DNA from 4 places in the Rhizobium sp. BK379 genome. Region 3 is predicted to be linked to each of the others. Evidence: predicted binding sites of a transcription regulator. Region 3 holds the regulator's gene; each other region holds the start of a gene.
What was found. The regulator PhoB, encoded in region 3, activates phosphate uptake and scavenging genes when phosphate is short. The targets are predictions, from matches to a motif close to TGTCATNNANCTGTCAT.
Positions count from the first base shown of each region.

Region 1: FHT93_RS12165 (TIGR03364 family FAD-dependent oxidoreductase) is a predicted target of PhoB. The motif match lies at 1,880-1,896, and genes of this name have one in related genera.
Region 2: FHT93_RS23595 (alkaline phosphatase) is a predicted target of PhoB. The motif match lies at 1,604-1,620, and genes of this name have one in related genera.
Region 4: phnG (phosphonate C-P lyase system protein PhnG) is a predicted target of PhoB. The motif match lies at 2,542-2,558, and genes of this name have one in related genera.

Region 1 is NZ_JACIAD010000002.1:235,913-239,593, reverse strand. Features, by position in the region: gene FHT93_RS12175 (2'-5' RNA ligase family protein) at 236-706, shown strand; gene FHT93_RS12170 (succinylglutamate desuccinylase/aspartoacylase family protein) at 777-1,838, shown strand; gene FHT93_RS12165 (TIGR03364 family FAD-dependent oxidoreductase) at 1,941-3,071, shown strand; gene phnX (phosphonoacetaldehyde hydrolase) at 3,068-3,681, shown strand, end outside.
Region 2 is NZ_JACIAD010000005.1:397,705-401,385, forward strand. Features, by position in the region: gene FHT93_RS23595 (alkaline phosphatase) at 1-1,545, opposite strand, end outside; gene FHT93_RS23600 (hypothetical protein) at 1,662-1,844, shown strand; gene FHT93_RS23605 (aspartate-semialdehyde dehydrogenase) at 1,956-2,990, shown strand; gene FHT93_RS23610 (lytic murein transglycosylase) at 3,160-3,681, shown strand, end outside.
Region 3 is NZ_JACIAD010000002.1:457,045-460,725, forward strand. Features, by position in the region: gene pstA (phosphate ABC transporter permease PstA) at 1-174, shown strand, start outside; gene pstB (phosphate ABC transporter ATP-binding protein PstB) at 189-1,004, shown strand; gene phoU (phosphate signaling complex protein PhoU) at 1,049-1,762, shown strand; gene phoB (phosphate regulon transcriptional regulator PhoB) at 1,891-2,574, shown strand; gene FHT93_RS13260 (pyrroline-5-carboxylate reductase) at 2,708-3,496, opposite strand.
Region 4 is NZ_JACIAD010000002.1:118,941-122,621, forward strand. Features, by position in the region: gene FHT93_RS11550 (alpha-D-ribose 1-methylphosphonate 5-phosphate C-P-lyase PhnJ) at 1-280, opposite strand, end outside; gene FHT93_RS11555 (carbon-phosphorus lyase complex subunit PhnI) at 277-1,383, opposite strand; gene phnH (phosphonate C-P lyase system protein PhnH) at 1,388-1,996, opposite strand; gene phnG (phosphonate C-P lyase system protein PhnG) at 1,996-2,472, opposite strand; gene phnF (phosphonate metabolism transcriptional regulator PhnF) at 2,625-3,362, shown strand; gene FHT93_RS11575 (2,3-bisphosphoglycerate-dependent phosphoglycerate mutase) at 3,435-3,681, opposite strand, start outside.

The sequences.
Region 1 (3,681 bases), 220 kb from region 3:
AGTAACGTATGTTCATGTTTTGTTCTTGACCGGAACGCCAATCCCAGTATGCTCCTCCTCGTAAAAACAAGGAGGCGGGCGATGTAGTCCGTAGTTCAAATGCCTCTTTCCACTCGATCCGAATAGCGCTGGCCCCCGGAAGAAATCCAATCTCGTCGGGAAATTTCACGACAGGATTTTCTTCGCACTTCGTCCAACTATCGAAGCGGCATCCGAGGCGCTGGATATCGCGCAAGTGTATCGCAATAGACATTCTCTGACCGTGCCCTCGCGGCCCAACGCACTGCTTCATGTCACGCTGAACGGCATCGGCGCCTACCGTCGGCTGCCGGATGATATCGTGTTCAGCGCTGAACAAGTCGCCGCGACAGTGCGCGTCCAACCGTTCGAAATTGTTCTCGACGAAGCCATGAGCTTCACGCATCCGGGCCAACCGCAAGCCTTCGTCATCTGCGGCAGGCAAGAAAACGAAGGCCTGCTGGATCTTCGCAACCAAATCCAGGAAGGTCTCTACGAGGCCGGACTACCCTATAATGTCGGCGGACATCTGACGCCGCACATGACGATGCTCTATGATCGCAAGACCGTTCTGCCCGAAAAGCTCGACCGACCCGTGCGCTGGATGGTACAGGAATTCCTGCTGATCCATAGCATCTACGGGAAGAGCGAGCATCGCGTCGTCAACCGATGGCCCCTGATCGGCTGAGCTGCGCTTGCACCGCGGGTGGGGATTCTTGTAAAACTCCCCACTCAATATGCACATGCGGAGCAAGACAGTGGACGTTTCAGAGATCATCCTCCCCGGCGATACACCAGGTATCGAATGGCGCTTGCCAGTCATGCGCTTCAATGGAAAGGATCCTGCAGCACCCAAGGTCTATATCCAGGCTGCCTTGCACGCCAACGAACTGCCGGGCACGGCGCTCGTGCATTTTCTCTGCGGCAAGCTGCGCCAGGCTGAAAGCGAGGGGCGGATCGCGGGCGACATTACGCTCGTGCCGCAGGCAAACCCCGTTGGAGCGGCACAATCGCATTTTGGTGAATTGCAGGGTCGCTTCGATCTGGGATCACGAACCAATTTCAATCGTGATTTTCCGCTGATCTCGATCCGTGATCGGGCAGAGCTGCTTGACGGATCCGATAATTACCCGGCTATAGATCGATTGAAACGAGAGCTGATATATATGGCGCTCGGGGCCGATCTGGTGCTCGACCTGCATTGCGATGATGAATCGCTGCAATATGCCTACATCGACGAAGCCTTCTGGCCGGAGGCTGCTGACCTTGCCGATGCGCTCCACATGGAAGCGGTGCTGCTTTCAGATGGCGAGAGTTCCGCCTTCGAAGAGGCGGTCGGTTTTGCGTGGAAGTATGAGGTGCCGGGCGAGCGTAAGGCCAAGCTTCCCGGCAAACTTTCGGTGACTGCGGAACTGCGCGGCCGCCGTGACGTCTATCCCGATATGGCCGAGAAAGACGCCGAGGGGCTGCTGCGCTTCCTGATCGGGCGCGGTGTGGTCAGCGGCAAAATTGCCGGAGACAAGACCTTCTCCGGACCAGCCGTGCCGCTAGACAATGTCGAGATCCTGCGTGCGCCGCAGGGTGGTACCGTGCTCTTCCACCGCAACGTCGGCGAGCATGTCTCGGAAGGAGAGCTTCTGGCGACGATCGTCACCCGGCCCGGCTTTGCCGAAGGGGATATCGATATCCGGGCGCCACAGGATGGGCTGTTTCTCACACGGACATCTGATCGCCTTGTGCGCCGGCGCGGCGACCTGATGAAGATCGCCGCCGACAAGCCAAGCAGGGCGACGCGAAAGGCCGGTACACTGGAAGACTGACCGGCGTTCTTTTCAACACGCGAATGTAAAGCTCGCGCAACTGTCACACAGGCTTCAAGAAAATCCGCCAAGCCGTTGCAGACATGTTGCGAAGGAGCTTTCATGCCGCATTACGACATTGCGATCGTCGGCGCGGGAATTGTCGGGCTGGCGCATGCGCTGGCGGCGGCAAAGCGCGGCAAACGGGTCGTCGTTGTTGACCGCGACGCCCAGGCAAATGGCGCCTCGGTGCGCAATTTCGGCTTTGTGACGGTGACCGGCCAGCAGGCAGGCGACTGCTGGAACAAGGCACGCCAGGCCCGCGATATCTGGGCCGAGATCGTCGATGACGCCGGCATCGACGTGCTGCAGCGCGGGCTGCTCCTTGCTGCTAGGCTCGACGAATCCGAAGCCGTCATCGATGCCTTCCTGCGCACTGAGATGGGCGAAGGCTGCGAAAGGCTGACGCTCGACGAAGGACGCCGGCTTGTGCCGGCGCTGCGACCGGAAGCGGGGCGCTTCACACTCTATAGCCCGCATGAACTTCGTGTCGAATCCCGCACAGCCATTCCGCTGCTCGCCCGCTATCTCGAAGTTAAATATGGCATCGAGTTCCGCCGCTCCACAGCAGTGAATGCCGTCGAACCGCCGCGGATAGAGACGTCAACCGGTCTGATCGAGGCGGAGACCGTGGTTGTTTGCCCAGGCGACGATTTCAAGAGCCTGTTTGCGGACCGCATTGCTGCCTATAACGTCACACGCTGCAAGCTGCAGATGATGCGTGTCGTGCCGGCCCAGCGGGTTTCGCTCAGCACTGCGGTCATGTCCGATCTTGGCCTCGGACGTTATCTCGGCTATGCCGAATTGCCTGAAGCGACGGCCCTGAAGGCGCGGCTTGACCGCGAATTCAAGCCAGAGCGGGAAAACGGCATCCACCTGATCGTCACGCAGTCGGAAGACGGATCGCTAATCGTCGGCGACAGCCATCATTACTCCGAAACGCCCGATCCCTTTGGACTGGAGCGGGTCGACCGGCTGACCCTCGACGAAATGGATGCCGTGCTCAACCTGCCGGGTCGCTTCATTACCGAGCGCTGGATCGGCACCTATGCCTCCGCTCCAGACCGCTGGCGGCTTACCGACAGGCCTTCCGATGCGCTGCGCATTGTCGTGGTTACGGCAGGCTGCGGTGCTTCGACCGCCTTCGGCATCGGCGAAGAAACCATCGACGATCTCTACGGGAGCGCAGCATGACACAATTCAAGGCAGTGGTCTTCGACTGGGCCGGCACGGTTATCGATTTCGGATCCTTCGCACCGATGGGCGCCTTCGTGGAAACCTTCGGCAAGTTCGGCGTCGAGGTGACGATCGCCGACGCGCGCAAGCCGATGGGGCTCCCGAAGCGCGCGCATATCGCCGCGATGCTGGCCGAGCCGCATATCGCCGCCCGCTGGCAGGCGGCCCAAGGCACGCTTCCGGACGAGGCGGCCATCGACCGTGTTTACGAACTCTTCGTGCCGCTGAATGAAGCTGTCGTGACCGATTATTGCGCGCTGGTGCCTGGCGCGATCAAGACGATCGAATATCTGCGCGAGCGGCAGATGAAGATCGGCTCGACCACAGGCTATACACGCTCGATCATGGAGCGCGTGCTGCCGCTTGCCGCCGAACAAGGTTATGCGCCCGACAATCTGATCTGTGCCGATGATCTGCCGCTTGGCCGGCCGACGCCGATCGGCATGTATAAATGCTTCCTCGACCTGATGGTCTATCCGGCCTCTGCCGTGCTGAAGGTCGATGATACCGAACCCGGCATTGCCGAGGGTGCTGCCGCAGGCTGCGTCACCGTTGGCGTGACGCTCTC
Region 2 (3,681 bases), on a different contig from region 3:
GTTGGCGACGTAATCCTTCTTCTCGTTCTGGATGGCCGGAGTGTATGGGTTATCCAGCTTCGGGCGGAAAGTTTCGTAGTGGTCGGGATAGTTACTGACGAACAGGGCGAGGCGTTTGGAGACGTCAACGCTGTCGGGATAGCCGTCATTATTGGCATCGACATAGTTGGTGAAGCTGCGGCCAGCGACCTTCTCTCGCATCTCCGTACCTTCAATCGTATCGTCGATCGTGCCGACGATCGTGATGCCGTGCGTATGGTCACCGGTGACGACGATCAGCGTGTCGGGATTGCTGGCGGCGAATTCCTTCGCCAGACCGACGGTCTTGTCAAATTCGATCGTATCGATGGCAGCGCGCTCGCCATCGAGAGGATGTGACATCTTGTCGATGTTGGCAGCTTCGACCATCAGGAAGAAACCTTCGGGATTCTTCGAAAGCTTGTCGAGCGCGACCTTGGTCATTTCAACAAGGCCGGGCTGGGCCGGGAATTTGCCGACAGTGCCCTTCTTCAGGAATTCGCGGTCAAGCGTCGTATCCATGTTGCCGGTGTGGAACAGGCCGAGGATCTTGCCTTCGTTAGTGCTGGCAGCAGCGGCGAGTTCCGTCTTGTCGATCGCGAGCTTATAGCCGGCGTCCTGGAACATCTTGACGTAGTCCTTGTCGTCCTTGCGCTTCGAGCCGGCAGTCGCCTGCGGCAGGAAGTAGGCCGAGCCGCCACCGAGGATGACATCCGGCTTCACGTCGAAGAGCATGCCGGTGATTTCGGCTTTGTCGTCGCGGCGACGCGTATGGGAAACGATGGCGGCCGGCGTCGCGTCCTGAAGTTCCGAGGTCGTGACGACGCCGATCGACTTCGAGGTCTGGCGACGCAGGGCTTCGCCGAAAGTTTCGACGCGCGGGTCGTCCAGCGTGTCGAGTGTCCTGTCGGCATAGACGCCGAGCGAGTTGATGGCGCCCTTATGGCCTGTCATGTAGGCCGACATCGTATTGGCACTGTCGGTGGTAACCGAATCGGTGGCGGACGTGCCGATAAAGGCCATATGATCGAGATCGTCCATGTTCAGGCGGCCGTTCGCCTTGCCTTCGGTCATGCCCTTGGACATGATACGGGCTGCGGTGCGGTGAGCGACGGAAAGACCATCACCGAGGAAGAAAATGATGTTCTTGGCTTTCGGCTGTGCGGAAGTGCCGAAAACTTCCCAGGTCACGGCCTTCTTTTCGTCGCCGGCGGCGACTTCAACCTTGTAGGTGCCCGGAGCGGCGATCTTCAGGCCGCGCAGCAGGAGAGCGGAACCGAGAGCCTTGTCTTCCTTGCCCTTTTCCAGCTCGACGAACTGTGCCTCGCCCCCGAGGACTGTCTTGTAATCCTGGCCATTGACCGTGATCTTCACGTCTTCCGGCTTGACCTGCTTGGAAAGCTCGACCTTGAAGTCGAAAGGTGAACCGGCAAGAATCGTAGCACGATCAAGCGGATAGATCGAAGCTGCTTGAGCAGCGCCGGCCAGAATCGTGGTGGCCGCAAAAGCGGCGAGAAGCATACGCATGGAAAAACCCCCGTTTTTCGTTGCAGTCATCACAACGGGTCGGGGATACCCCTCGGCAATGACAGAGGGATGACAAAACGCCGCAGCATGGCAACCCCCTCTCCTCCGCTCGCGACATACGCAAAAACCTTGACTCCTGTGGAAAACGTTTTATGAGCAACAACGGAAAAGGAATATCCATGGTTCGCCACGAGCATGCCATCGCTGAGCGCAATAACCTGGCAGGAAGTGCCGGGCTGGATTTTTCCGTTCCGGTTTCTTCCAAAACCAAGGCCAAAACGACGACGAAAACCGTCTGACGTCTCTGGCCTGCCGCTCTCTCCCCGGCCCGGCCGGGGACAGGAAGTCGCGATGATGTCGCGCTTCCCCCTCACCGGACAAGAGGAGAGAAGAGAAAGAGAGCTTGAGAAATGGGTTTCAAAGTTGCAGTTGCCGGAGCCACCGGAAATGTCGGGCGGGAAATGCTCAACATTCTCTCCGAGCGCGGTTTCCCAGCCGATGAAGTCGTAGCACTCGCCTCCTCCCGCTCCCAGGGCCTCGAGGTTTCCTATGGCGACCGGACGCTGAAGGTCTCCAATCTGGAGAATTACGATTTCTCTGACACCGATATCTGCCTGATGTCGGCCGGCGGCGAGGTTTCCAAGCGCGTCTCCCCGAAGATCGGCCAGCAAGGCTGCGTCGTCATCGACAATTCCTCGGCCTGGCGCTACGACGCCGACGTGCCGCTGATCGTTCCGGAAGTAAATCCGGACGCAATCTCGCTCTTCACGAAGCGCAACATCATTGCCAATCCGAACTGCTCGACCGCCCAGCTCGTCGTCGCGCTGAAGCCGCTGCATGACTTCGCCAAGATCAAGCGTGTCGTCGTCTCGACCTATCAGTCGGTCTCCGGCGCCGGCAAGGAAGGCATGGACGAGCTCTTCAACCAGACGCGTGCCGTCTTCGTTGCCGATCCGATCGAGAACAAGAAGTTCACCAAGCGCATAGCCTTCAACGTCATTCCGCACATCGACGTCTTCATGGAAGACGGCTACACGAAGGAAGAATGGAAGGTTCTGGCTGAAACGAAGAAGATGCTCGATCCGAAGATCAAGGTGACCTGCACTGCGGTGCGCGTTCCCGTCTTCATCGGTCATTCGGAATCGGTGAACATCGAATTCGAAAACGAGATCACCGCAGATCAGGCCCGCGATATCCTGCGCGAAGCGCCGGGCTGCCTCGTCATCGACAAGCATGAGGACGGCGGCTACATCACGCCGTATGAATCTGCCGGCGAGGACGCGACCTACATCTCGCGCATCCGCGAAGATGCGACCGTCGAGAACGGCCTCAACCTGTGGGTCGTCTCCGACAACCTGCGCAAGGGTGCGGCTCTCAACGCCATCCAGATTGCCGAGCTGCTCATCAATCGTGGCCTCGTCAAGCCGCGCAAGCAGGCAGCCTGATACCATTTGTAAACCATAATATGCTAAAGCCCTGCTCGACGAGCGGGGCTTTTTCGGGCAAATACCGCCGTATAAGCGTTCGCTAAAGGGCGACCGTGACAAAATCGCCGGTGACTGGCATTCTCTTGCCTGGCCTGAAAGCTATGCAGATCGAGAGCGGGGTTTCTCAATGCGCATGACAAAATTGATTCTGGCGGCCGCCGCGGCAATGGGCGTCCTCCATGCGGTACCGGCGTTCGCGCAGGGTGCCCAGTGCGGTAACACCAGTGCCGGTTTCGAGGCCTGGGTCGCCGATTTCAAACAGACGGCGGCAGCCAATGGTGTGAGCCAGTCCGTCTTGAGCCGCGCCTTCGCCAATGTCAGCTACAACAAGCCGACGATTTCGGCCGACCGCGGCCAGAAGAGCTTCAAGCTCTCCTTCGATGCTTTCATGAAGAAGCGCGGCGGTGCTGCCGTTATCTCTCGCGGACGGTCGATGAAGGCCGCCAACCAGGCTCTCTTCGCTTCGATCGAGCGCCGTTTCGGCGTTCCGGCCGGCCCATTGATTGCCATCTGGGGCATGGAAACCGGCTTCGGCAGCTATATGGGCAACCAGCATACGATGTCCGCAGTCTCGACCCTCGCCTATGACTGCCGCCGTTCGGAATATTTCACCGACCAGCTTTATGCAGCCCTGCAGCTCGTTTCGGAG
Region 3 (3,681 bases):
ACTCCGCTCGATCCCTCCACGGCACTTCCGGTTCAGGTCTACATGTGGGCCAACGAAGCCGAGCGCGCATTCGTGGAAAGAACCTCGGGTGCCATCATCGTCCTGCTCCTGTTCCTGATCGTCATGAACATCGGAGCTATCCTCTTGCGTCGTCGCTTTGAGCGCCGCTGGTAAACGGAGTAAAGATCATGAACATGTTGACGGAAGCCGCAGTCGAGAAGGCGCTGGACCAGAAAATGAGCAACGTTCCGTATAAGATGATCGGTCAGGATGTCTCCGTTTATTACGGCGAGAAGCGTGCGCTTTTCGATGTCAATCTGAACATCCGCGAAAACACCGTGACCGCGCTGATCGGCCCCTCGGGCTGCGGCAAGTCCACCTTCCTGCGTTCGCTGAACCGCATGAACGACACGATCGACGGCTGCCGCGTCACCGGCAAGATCACGCTCGACACGGATGATATCTACGATCCCGATATCGACGTCGTCGAACTGCGCGCCCGCGTCGGCATGGTGTTCCAGAAGCCGAACCCGTTCCCGAAGACGATCTATGAAAACGTCTCCTACGGCCCGCGCATTCACGGTCTGGCAAAGTCCAAGGCCGACCTCGACCAGATCGTCGAGACCAGCCTGCAGCGCGCCGGCCTCTGGAACGAGGTCAAGGACCGCGTGCATGAATCCGGCACCGGCCTTTCCGGTGGTCAGCAGCAGCGTCTGTGCATCGCACGCGCCGTTGCGGTCAGCCCGGAAGTCATCCTGATGGACGAACCCTGCTCGGCGCTCGACCCGATCGCGACTGCAAAGGTCGAAGAGCTGATCCACGAGCTGCGTGAAAACTACACGATCGTCATTGTGACGCATTCCATGCAGCAGGCCGCGCGCGTATCACAGCGTACGGCCATGTTCCACCTCGGCAACCTGGTCGAGGAAAACGATACTGACAAGATGTTCACCAATCCGGACGATCCGCGCACCCAGGACTATATCATGGGCCGGTTTGGCTGATTTTGGCAATGTGAAGCCTTCCCGATTTTCGAGGACAAAGCCCCATGGCATCGACACATATTTTTTCCGCCTATGACGACGATCTGAAGTTCCTGTCCCGGCGCATTTCCGAGATGGGTGGTCTTGCCGAACAGATGGGCGCCGACGCAGTTCGCGCGCTGGTCAACGGTGACACCGCACTCGCTCAGAAGGTCATTTCCGACGACGTGATCCTCGATCACGCTGAACGCGAGATCAACGACAAGGCGATCGTCACGATCGCCCGCCGCCAGCCGATGGCGTCCGACCTTCGCGAGATCATGGGTTCGATCCGCATCGCCGCCGACCTCGAGCGCGTCGGCGATCTCGGCAAGAACACCGCAAAGCGCGTTATCGCGGTGCAGAGCACCGGCGTTCCGCGCAAGCTCGCCCGCGGTCTCGAGCATCTCTCCGAACTGGCGCTGGTCCAGCTCAAGGAAGTGCTCGACGTCTACACCAATCGCTCGGCCGACAAGGCCAAGTCCATCCGCGAGCGCGACGACGAGATCGACGCGATGTACACCTCGCTGTTCCGCGAACTCCTCACCTACATGATGGAAGATCCGCGCAACATCACGAGCTGCACGCATCTTCTCTTCTGCGCCAAGAACATCGAGCGCATCGGCGACCACGCGACCAACATCGCCGAGACGATCTACTATATGGCAACCGGCGCCCAGCCGGAGGGCGAGCGTCCGAAGGACGACAGCTCCAATACCGTTGGTGCGGTCACGGAGTAATCCGGACCTGCCGATTGCGTGCGCGCCCCGTCGGGGCGCGCAAGGGTCGCAGCCAATTCCGAGTCTTGCATGGTCCCTTGCTTAAATCACCCCCGGTTTAAGGATCATGCATTAGGAGACTGACACGCATGATCCCAAGAGTTGCAGTTGTTGAAGATGAAGAGGCGCTGAGCGTGCTTCTCCGCTACAACCTTGAAGCCGAAGGTTTCGAGGTGGATACGATCCTTCGTGGCGACGAAGCCGAAATCCGGCTTCAGGAGCGCACGCCGGACCTGCTCATCCTTGACTGGATGCTGCCGGGCGTTTCCGGCATCGAGCTCTGCCGTCGGCTGCGCATGCGGCCGGAAACCGAGCGCCTGCCGATCATCATGCTGACGGCGCGCGGCGAAGAGAGCGAGCGCGTTCGCGGTCTTTCGACCGGCGCGGACGACTATGTCGTCAAGCCCTTCTCCACGCCGGAACTCGTCGCCCGCGTCAAGGCGATGCTCCGACGCGCCCGTCCCGAGGTGCTCTCCACCGTTCTGAAATGTGGTGATATCGAGCTCGATCGCGAAACGCACCGCGTCCATCGCAAGAGCCGTGAAGTTCGCCTCGGCCCGACCGAATTCCGCCTGCTGGAATTCCTCATGTCCTCGCCGGGCCGCGTCTTCTCCCGCTCGCAGCTTCTCGACGGCGTCTGGGGCCATGATATCTACGTGGACGAGCGCACCGTCGACGTCCATGTCGGCCGCCTGCGCAAGGCGCTGAATTTCTCCAACATGCAGGATGTCATCCGCACCGTGCGCGGCGCGGGATATTCCATGGAAGCTTAAGCTTAGTCCGAGTGATCGGAGGTCCAGACGGGTCGCTCGCTTGCCGGGCGGCCCGTTTGTCTATCTGGCCCCCCTAGCTCCTTATGAAAACCGACGCGAGGCGCCGAAAGCGAACCTCGAAAGGATCTGCTTTTTACAGACGAATGCGCACAAGAATTCGATCAAGAGCCTTTTGCAGAGCCGCAGTGCCGCCAAACGCACGAAAGTCTTCGAGCACCTGTTCGTTCAATCCGCCCTTGGTCGAATGCTCGCCGATGAGTTCATCGAAACTCGCGACAGGTTTTGAACGGGCGGCATGGGCGAGGCCGGAAAACAGTTGACGGAGGTAGGCGTCGCCAGCCGCTCCCGAGAGCCCCTTGCTCTGCAGCCAGGTCGACGTCGCGTCCAGGATGCCGAAATAGCTGGCCATCAGGCAGCTCGCCACCGCGAGAAGTTCGAACTCCTGCTTGTCTTCAACCTGAATCGCCGTTCCGAGCGCCGAAAAGAGGGTGTGGGAGACCTCGTCGGGAGGGTAGATCGCAGTCGCCCCCTGGAGATCGGCGACGAACGGAAGTGGAATTGCCAGGCTCAGGCGAACCGGCCGATCGATCCACGCCAGCAGTTGATCCATTGGCGTAGCCGCGACAAAGCTGATGACATGGTGGCCCGGCCGAAATCGAAGCGAGCGGATGACCTCCTCGGCAATTTGCGGCCTCACTGCCAAAAATACGAGATCGGAACGGTCGAGAACATCCTGGTTGCCCACAGCGATAGACACATTCCCGTTTGCCGCCGCGAGCCGGGAGGCGACGCCTGCGTTACGAGGTGACAGCGCGATGGGTGTGTCGCCAAATGCTGTCTTGCCCAATCCGGTGACGACAGCCTCGGTAATCGTGCCCGCCCCGACGAACCCCATTGTCATCCGCTTTATATCGATCTCCATTGGCACCCCCCAAGCGACTATGTGTGCCGTGCTACTCCACGAGAATACCGCATCTGTATCAGAAAATCGCGCCACAGCGCCACGACCACCAGTCCATGCCAGCATGGGGCTGAAACGCATCGATGGTCTTGGCCACATAAGCTCGCATTGTCAGGCAGGTGGATGCAGGCAGAGATCGGCCTTCC
Region 4 (3,681 bases), 340 kb from region 3:
CCGCAACATTGGCGACCTTCTGGAAGAAGGCGCGAATGGAGACGGCGTTCGTCGTGTCGTCGGCGCCCTGGTCGATGACCTTGAGAACGTCATCAGGCCCGATGATGGCTGCCGTCACCTGCACGCCGCCAGTGCCCCAGCCGTAGGGCATCGGCATTTCTCTGCTGGCAAAGGGAACCTGGTAGCCGGGAATGGCGATCGCCTTCAGGATGGCGCGGCGGATCATGCGCTTGGTCTGTTCGTCGAGATAGGCGAAATTGTAGGTGGCGAGATCACTCATTCGGCGGCCTCCTTTTGGGTCTCGCCGCTGTCGCGGGCGGCTTCGAAATCGCGGCGCATGCGGCGGACGAGGTCGAGTTCGGCCTGGAAGTCCACATAATGCGGAAGCTTCAGGTGTTCGACGAAACCCGTCGCCTGCACGTTGTCGGAATGGGAAATGACGAATTCCTCGTCCTGCGCCGGCGCGGTGATATCCTCGCCAAGCTCTTCGGCGCGCAGCGCGCGATCGACGAGAGACATGGCCATCGCCTTGCGCTCGCTCTGGCCGAAAACCAGGCCGTAGCCGCGGGTGAACTGTGGCGGCGCCTTGGCCGAACCCTTGAACTGGTTGACCATCTGGCATTCGGTGAGCTGGATAGGTCCCAAAGAGACGGCGAAGCCAAGTTCCGGCACGTCGAACTCCACCTCGACCTCGCCGATGCGGATTTCACCGGTGAAGGGGTGGTTGCGGCCGTAGCCACGCTGGGTGGAATAGCCGAGCGCCAGAAGGAAGCCTTCGTCGCCGCGGGCCAGCGCCTGCAGGCGAAGATCCCTGGTCATCGGGAATTCCATCGGCTCGCGCGTCAGGTCGCCAGTCTCGTGGTCCTCGGGCAGTTCGCCGTCGTTCTCGATCAGCCCTTCCTGGCCGAGGATTTCGGAAACGCGCATGACGCGGCCGCTCTCCGCCTCGCGCTGCGCCGGCTCTTCCACCGCCTCGTCCGAAAGCAGTGAGGGATCGAGCAGGCGGTGCGTGTAGTCGAAGGTCGGGCCGAGCAGCTGCCCGCCCGGAAGATCCTTGTAGGTCGCTGAAATACGGCGCTCGATCTGCATGTTCGCGGTATCGAGCGGCTTCGAATAGCCGAAGCGCGGCAGCGTCGTGCGATAGGCGCGCAGCAGGAAGATCGCCTCGATCATGTCGCCGCGCGACTGGCGCACGGCAAGTGCTGCAAGAGTGCGGTCGTAGAGCGAGGCTTCCGCCATGACGCGATCGACGGCGAGCGCCAGCTGTTCGACGATCTGCTCGATGCCGATGGCGGGCACGGAGCGGTCGCCGCGCCGGCGATCGGCGAGCAGGCGGTGGGCATTGGCGATGGCGGCCTCGCCACCCTTGACGGCAACATACATGAGCTCAGATCTCCGTTGCTGTGATCTTGGTGGTGCGCGGCAGGCAGAGGAAACGCTTGCCCGCCGTCAGCACGATGTCGACGCCGCGCGGAAAGAGCGCGCGGTTTTCCGTCCAGAGGCGTAGGAAGGTTTCCGGGAGGCCGACCGGTGCGATCTCGGCCACGCTCTGGATGCCCGGTCCCATCAGGGCGAGCCGGCGGCCGCCTTCGAGATCGGCAAGTTCGATCACGACAGTCGTGGAACGATCAGGATATTCCTGCGTGCCTGATGCAAACAGGCCGAACGTGGAAAGAGCCATGCCGGCTTCGACGAAGGCGAAGCGCGCTTCGGCCTTTTCGGTGGTCATAGGTGCGCCGGCGTGGAAGCCGAGCCATTGCGGAACCGCCGACTTGGCAAGCCCCGCGGAAAGCCAGACCGGAGTATCATGGTCGCAGAGCGTCAGGCCGATCGCGCCGGCGGCAATGCCGAGTGGTGCCGGTGGCACAATGTCGGGTGTTACGGTCTGGATCGTGCCGGGCCGGGCCATGCCGTCCATCAGCATCTTGAACACGCTCTGGGCCTGGAAGACCGGCTCGACAAAGCCGCCGGTCAGAACATCGGTCTTGGCACTCATCAATCTTCTCCCCGGACCATGGTGAAGAAATCGACGCGGGTCGCAGCCGTTTCCTCAGCCTTGCGGTTGACGTCGTCGCCGATCCGCCGAGCGATCGGTGAAAGCAGGTTTTCTTCGACGAAGCTCTTGGTCGCCTCTTCCTGCCAGAGCGCATCGAAGGTGGCTGAAAGCCGCGCCTTCTCACGGTCGGTACCGAGCGCCTGGGCATGTCCGACGGAGCCGGAGGCGAGGCGCACCGTTGCGCGTGTCACCGTCACTTCGCCGAGATTGAAGGGCGCGCCGCCGCCGCCGATGCGGCCGCGGACCATGACGAGACCCGTTTCCGGGCCACGCACCGGCTGCACCACCGGCTTTTCGGCAAGCGCATCCCACGCCGCCAGCAATTCCCATGTTTCGGCGCGGGCGAGCAGATCGACGGTGCGTTTACGCCCGTCATCCGTTCGCGCCGCAGCTACCGTCTTCTCCGCTGCCGTCATCATCTTTTCCTTGAAATGTCTATTGATATAGACAACCATACAAGCTATACCTATCCCTAAATCGGCGAGGTGACAAGCGTGTGACACTGCGCGACCGAAATTGGCCGAGCCCGAAGATGAATTCGGGCGGAAAATAAGCTGGCAGGGGTGCAATGGCAGGAATAAAGCAGGTACAGCGGCAGACAGGGGTGGCGCTGTGGCGGCAGATCGCCGACAGGATCCGCGAGGCGATCAGCTGTGGCGCCTACGACGAAACGGGCATGGTGCCGCCGGAAACTGTTCTGGCGCTGCAGTTCGGCGTCAACAGGCATACCGTCCGCAGCGCACTCGCAGCGCTTGCCCAGGAAGGCATCGTGCGCGCAGTGCAGGGCCGCGGCACGCTGATCGAGCGCAAGGAGCGCCTGAATTTTCCGATCAGCCGCCGTACCCGTTTCACCGACGGTCTCAGAGATCAGGCACGCGAGACACACGCGCTCCTGCTCGGCCATGCAGAAGAAGTGGCCGATGCCGAAGTGGCCCGCTGGTTGCGCGTGGCCGAGGGTACACCGGTCATCCGGCTGGAAACGGTGCGTGATGCGGATAAACGGCCCGTCGCGCGCGGGACGAGCTGGTTCCCTGCCTCACGTTTTGCCGGCATCGGCGAGATCTACAGGAAGACCGAGTCCATCACCAAGGCTTTCGCGGTACTTGGCCTGTCGGATTATGTGCGCGCCACCACGGAGATCACTGCCACCCACGCCGACGCCGGCGATATCGCCGATCTCGAGCTGACACCGGGCGCCGTCCTGTTGATCACCAAGGCGATGAACACCGATCTGGAAGGCGTGCCGGTGCAATATTCCATCAGCCGCTTTGCCGCCGACCGCGTCCAGTTCACCATCGAGAACTGAATATGGCGAAGACTGAAAACGAAAAGGCCGGGCGCGAGCCCGGCCTTGAACCTTATCGATGCCTGATCGTGCTCAGTGCGCGCCGGACATGTCGCCGAGCACTTCCTTGGAAGCGACGGTGGAATCAGCCTTCAGCTTGTAGACCATCGGCACGCCGGTCGCGAGATTGAGCGACAGAACCTGCTCGCGGGTGAGCTTGTCGAGAACCATGACCAGCGAACGCAGCGAATTGCCATGTGCTGCAACCAGCACCTTTTCGCCGCGCAGGACACGCGGAAGGATTTCCGTCAGATAGTAAGGCCAGACGCGGGCGCCGGTG